DNA from 2 places in the Clostridium thermarum genome. Region 1 is predicted to be linked to the other one. Evidence: riboswitches for the same ligand, from Rfam matches in the RefSeq annotation. Region 1 holds a riboswitch; the other holds the start of a gene.
What was found. Region 1 has a riboswitch for S-adenosylmethionine ahead of metK (methionine adenosyltransferase). Riboswitches for the same ligand answer to the same signal wherever they lie in the genome.
Positions count from the first base shown of each region.

Region 2: linked by a shared signal. The riboswitch ahead of metA (homoserine O-acetyltransferase MetA) and the one ahead of metK (methionine adenosyltransferase) in region 1 are both predicted to bind S-adenosylmethionine.

Region 1 is NZ_CP040924.1:3,145,333-3,148,416, reverse strand. It holds gene yyaC (spore protease YyaC) at 1-446, opposite strand, end outside; gene FHY60_RS14360 (hypothetical protein) at 556-1,170, shown strand; tRNA gene FHY60_RS14355 (tRNA-Thr) at 1,323-1,398, shown strand; tRNA gene FHY60_RS14350 (tRNA-Tyr) at 1,403-1,487, shown strand; tRNA gene FHY60_RS14345 (tRNA-Val) at 1,500-1,575, shown strand; tRNA gene FHY60_RS14340 (tRNA-Thr) at 1,587-1,662, shown strand; tRNA gene FHY60_RS14335 (tRNA-Tyr) at 1,667-1,751, shown strand; SAM riboswitch class I at 1,962-2,063, shown strand; gene metK (methionine adenosyltransferase) at 2,174-3,084, shown strand, end outside.
Region 2 is NZ_CP040924.1:891,915-894,998, reverse strand. It holds gene cysK (cysteine synthase A) at 1-627, opposite strand, end outside; gene FHY60_RS03845 (hypothetical protein) at 887-1,426, opposite strand; SAM riboswitch class I at 1,717-1,813, shown strand; gene metA (homoserine O-acetyltransferase MetA) at 1,997-2,902, shown strand; gene FHY60_RS03835 (histidine kinase dimerization/phospho-acceptor domain-containing protein) at 2,910-3,084, opposite strand, start outside.

The sequences.
Region 1 (3,084 bases):
ATAGTTCTATTGGTAAAAAGTTCATTATTATCAGAAGAATCAACAATACCAATGATTGAACTTTCGCCAACATCTGGAAGTGATTTTCCTACACCTTTTCCTGGATGTATAGGATAATCTCTGCCCTGAATTTCACCAATACAATCGCCATCGCCTAAACAGGCATCTACGCCTATAATATTTGCTTTGGGGTGAAGATTTTTAATTTCAGCTAGTCTTTTGTCAAGATTCAAAGCGTGGATGGGTTCCGATATTGTACCATACACAGGCAGCGGCAGACATTTCTCCTTTAGAAATGTCCCAACCAATGGACCAAGACAATCACCGATACACCTATCGGTTCCAATACAAACAATTAAAGTATTTTCATCGATATAGTCTTTTATAAAGTAGGCTAACTCGTAATAAGCAAGTATATCTTTATAATGCACTTTGATTTTATTCAAGCACTCAACACCCCCTCGATAATATATATGAAAAAAACATTTAGAATATTAAGGTTAATTAGAATAAAAAATGGAAAAAATGAAAAAATGTTAGATAGGGGTGAGCAATATGAAGTATAAACTGCTATCATTTTTAGTTGTACTTACAACTACGGTGTCAGTTGCTGTAATGTTATTAAGCAGCAAGCTGCAGACAGATGTTGAGCCATATGAAGAAGTGAAATTAGTTCAAAAGAAAAACCAGGAAAAGCAAGCAGATGAACAGCAGGCTTTGAAAGCTCAAAGCAGGGATAGTTCAAAAGTTAATGATAAAAATACAGAGGAAGAAGATTCAAAAACTGAGCAGGAAGAAGAGGGAAGTATTCCTCAAGAGCACAGCTTTGTAGTTATAGATAACAGAAAGAATAAAGGGCAAAGCCAGACAAAGCAGGAGGAAGAGGAATATCCTGATAGTGCAGCTGTGTTTAAGGTAGAATCCTACACAATAGAAGATAGGCTTACTCTAGCTGAAAAGGCCAGATTGCTTACCGTAGCCTCAAAGATATCACCAGTGGACTATGCCAGAATAAGTAACTATTTATACGATGAGAATGCATCAAGAGGAATAATCAATACCTTTAGTCTTCTGAAGACTAGATTGAGCAGCAAGGACTATGAGAAAGTTAAGGATATAGCGGAAAAGTACATGTATGTAGATACCATAGAAGCATATATAGATAAATAAAGTAAAATGTGGCTTAAAATTAAGAAAATGGGCGTTAAATTAAGAAAAAGCAACTTAATCTTGATGTATGGTCTATATTTAGGTTTGAATTAATAAGGAGTTCTATGTATACTATTCCTTGTCGACAGCGATAAGTTGTTGAGAAGAAATATGCTGGCATAGCTCAATAGGCAGAGCAGCTGACTTGTAATCAGCAGGTTGTTGGTTCGATTCCGATTGCCAGCTCCATATTGGAGGAGTTCCCGAGCGGCCAAAGGGGGCAGACTGTAAATCTGTTGTCACTGACTTCAGTGGTTCGAATCCACTCTCCTCCACCAAATTTAAATCGTGGGCGCATAGCTCAGCTGGGAGAGCATCTGCCTTACAAGCAGAGGGTCACAGGTTCGATCCCTGTTGTGCCCACCACAATTTAATATGCTGGCATAGCTCAATAGGCAGAGCAGCTGACTTGTAATCAGCAGGTTGTTGGTTCGATTCCGATTGCCAGCTCCATTTTGGAGGAATTCCCGAGTGGCCAAAGGGGGCAGACTGTAAATCTGTTGTCACTGACTTCGATGGTTCGAATCCATCTTCCTCCACCACAAAAAGGATACCGTAAAGTATCCTTTTTTCATTGCGTAGAAAATTTGTGAGAACACACGTGAGGTAGCCTTTTATGAAAACCCTAAATTAAAAATACGAATTAGAATAATTGACATTAATTATTTATTATTAATTGCTGATGCCTGTTGACATGTGATTTTACTGATGCTACAATAAACTTTGCTTACTAATCATAGAATATGGATATACTCTTATCAAGAGAGGTGGAGGGAAAGGGCCCAATGAAACCCGGCAACCGGTGAAGTTTTTCACAAAGGTGCCAATTCCGGCAGTTTACTGCAAGATAAGAGAAGGTGGCACGTACCTCTTCTTATCGGAGAGGTTTTTTATTTTATATACATGAAAGGAGTGTAAGGTATAAACTGAATATTGTACTTATATTCAGGCTAGCCGAATTACAATGAAGAGATTATTTACATCTGAATCTGTTACTGAAGGACATCCAGATAAAATTTGTGACCAAATATCTGATGCTATACTAGATACTATTCTTGAACGGGACCCTAATGCCAGAGTTGCTTGTGAGACAGCAGTAACTACCGGTATGGTACTTGTTATGGGGGAAATATCTACTAATTGTTATGTAGACATTCCTAAGGTTGTTAGAAAGACCGTAGAGGAAATAGGCTATGTAAGAGCAAAATATGGCTTTGATTGTGATACTTGTGCGGTTTTAACTTCTATAGATGAGCAATCTCCGGATATCGCAATGGGTGTTAATGAGGCTTTGGAAGCCAAGAAAGGTGAAATGGATAAGGTTGAAGCTGTTGGAGCCGGTGACCAAGGTATGATGTTCGGTTTTGCAACAAATGAAACACCGGAATATATGCCCCTTCCTATAGCTACAGCCCATAAGCTTGCAAGAAGATTAGCTGAGGTAAGAAAAAATGGAACCTTAGCTTATTTAAGACCGGATGGAAAAACTCAAGTAACTATTGAATATGATGATAATAAGCCAGTAAGAATAGATACTATAGTAGTTTCTGCTCAACATGGACCGGAGGTTGATCAGTCTCAAATAGAAAAAGACATAATTGAGCATGTTATAAAACCAGTTGTGCCAGCAGAGTTATTGGATGAAAAAACAAGATACTTTATAAATCCTACAGGTAGATTTGTAGTTGGAGGTCCACAGGGAGACTCAGGCTTAACCGGAAGAAAGATAATAGTTGATACGTACGGCGGCTACGGAAGACATGGTGGTGGAGCTTTCTCAGGAAAGGATCCAACGAAAGTTGACCGTTCTGCTGCTTATGCTGCAAGATGGGTTGCTAAGAACCTTGTGGCCGCAGGTGTAGCTGATAAGTTAGA
Region 2 (3,084 bases), 1.6 Mb from region 1:
GTCAAATGGTTCAACTGCTACTATTTTAACATTAGGATTTGCAGCCTTTAATACTTCACCAACACCTGTTACAGTACCGCCGGTACCTACTCCTGCCACAAAAATGTCAACCTTGCCATCGGTATCTCTCAATATTTCCTGTGCAGTTGTATTTCTGTGTATTTCAGGATTTGCTGGGTTAGCAAATTGTTGTGGGATAAAGGCGTTAGGTATTTCTGCTGCTAATTCTTGGGCCTTTTGTATTGCTCCCTTCATACCTTCAGAACCAGGAGTTAAAACCAATTCTGCTCCCAAGGCCTTTAAGAGTTTTCTTCTTTCAATGCTCATTGTTTCTGGCATTGTCAATATTAGTCTATATCCCTTAGCTGCTGATACAAAAGCTAAACCTATTCCAGTATTTCCGCTAGTTGGCTCAATAATTACAGTACCTTCCTTAATAAGTCCCTTTTTCTCTGCAGCGGTAATCATTGCAAAGGCAATTCTATCCTTAACTGAACCGGCAGGGTTAAAATATTCAAGCTTTGCAACGACTTCAGCACCTAGTCCCTTTTTTCTGTTGTAAGATGTTAATTCTAATAGTGGTGTATTGCCTATTAAGTCTGTTAAATTCTTTGCTATCTTTGCCATTTTTATTCCTCCTAAATCATATTATATATAAACATTGTATAATTCCTATTGGTTTACTATGTATTCTATGATACTATTATATGTGTAAAGCAAAAATTTGTCAATAACAATTATCTAAATTTCTTTTATTCTTATATTTCTATTCTTTATAATGATTATTCTTTATGTTTTCTATACTAAAGAATGATTCCTTAACATTATAAAAAAAATGAAAATGCCAAAAATCTTTAGCATTTTCATCCATAACAAAATATTCATCTTACTCTAAAGCTACAGCTGCCTGTAACCTTATATATTCTACAATATTCTGCTTATCCTCTATACTCTTTTTAAAGGAATATGAAAGAGTTCCAGAGGGTTCAAGCTTGTCATTTTTTATTCTATAATAACCTTGGCTTAAGCCTACACATACATAACCGTCCTTGTATCCCTGTCCCTTATAGGTTTCCAGAAACAGCAAAACCTTCTCTCCCTCTTTAACAGCAGGGTCTTGTGCAATATCCATTTGAATAACGTTTACAGATTCACTATCCAGCAATATATTTCCTTTCAATATTTCAAGAACCTTAACTTCTGACACTTTATAATTTATCCTTTTTTCCTTTACACTATCCTTCTTGCCTATTACCTCGCCAACAATTATCATTGGAGATTCCTCAATCAATTGATCTATGTTTTCAGCATTATAAGCTTTACCAGAAATGGCCATAACTCTATTTTGGGACAATTTTATAGAAGCAGTAGCTATGGTGATTATGAGAGATATCACAAGGAATATAATGTAATATCTTCTTGTCATATGTATCACTCCCTACAAATAAATTATCACTTAACAACAATATAAGTAATTATCTGTAGGACAATTTTATCATAAACTTTGCTCATTTTTCAATATTTTCCATGCGACCTAAAGTACCAAACTTTATATGGAAAATAAGCTTATTTGTCAGGAATAAAAGAAAATTGCGTATTAACGCAATTTTTTCAAATATGAAACAGCTCCAACCTCAATAACTGATTATTCATTAAAATAATTGTATTGACAAACAATATATGTTCATGTAATATACATATAAAACCAAATATTTTAGTCTATCAAGAGTGGTGGAGGGACTGGCCCTATGAAACCCGGCAACCTGTATAAGCAAGGTGCTAATTCCAGCAGCAGTTAGCTGAAAGATAGAAGCGCCATGTTTATTGACCTCTTCTATCTGAAGAGGTTTTTTTAATGAAGAAAAACATAACTTGGGGAAAAGTTTTTCTTATAATTTTAAATTTCAAATAAAAAGGGGGCTTTTATAATGAATGATCATATGGCAGTTCTCAACGCCCATAAATACATAATTTAGATCAAGTGGAGGGAAGTTATATGCCAATTAAGATACCAAACAATTTACCTGCTAAAGAATTATTAAACAGTGAGAATATTTTTGTTATGGATGAAGACAGGGCTTATCATCAAGATATCAGACCTTTAAAAATAGCTATATTAAACCTTATGCCTATAAAGGTTACTACAGAAAACCAGTTGCTGAGGCTTTTGGGTAATACACCGCTTCAGGTGGAAATAACCCTGCTTTATCAGGAAAGCTACAAGTCAAAACATACCCCGGAGGAACATCTTATAACCTTTTATAGTACCTTCAACGAGGTAAAGGATAAGAAGTTTGATGGGCTTATTATTACCGGTGCTCCGGTAGAGCAGATGGCCTTTGAGGAAGTAGACTATTGGGAAGAGTTAGCAGCCATTATGGAATGGAGCAAGACGAACATAACCTCTACCTTTCACATTTGCTGGGCAGCTCAAGCCGGTTTATACTATCACTATAATATAGCTAAATATCCTCTCTCGGAAAAGATGTTTGGGGTTTTTCCCCACAGGATCAATTATCGAAATGAAAAGCTGGTCAGGGGCTTTGATGATGTATTCTATGCGCCGCATTCAAGACACACCGAAGTGAGAAAAGAAGACATAGCAAAAATATCTGAACTACTTATATTGACAGAATCAGAAGAGAGCGGTGTTCACATAGTTGCTTCAAAGGATGGAAAGCAGATCTTCGTCATGGGCCATTCCGAATACGATGCCAACTCCTTAAAGTGGGAGTATGACAGAGATATATCCAAGGGCTTGGATATAACAATACCTAAAAACTACTTCCCGGAAGATGATCCAACAAAAGCACCAATTGTAAACTGGCGCGGTCATGCTAATCTGCTGTTTTCAAACTGGCTGAATTACTATGTATATCAAGAAACGCCTTACTTATTATAATTAAATGTCAAGAATGAATGAAGATTTTTCTCAGTGAAGATGAGAAAAATCTTTTATTATAATTAATTATAACTCTCTTTAGCTGCTGAACATCAACCCTTACTATTATATCCTTGTAGTCTGCCCCGTTAAAGCTTATAGTCATCCCTCTCTTCTCCAAATCAAACTGGAGCTCTTCCATG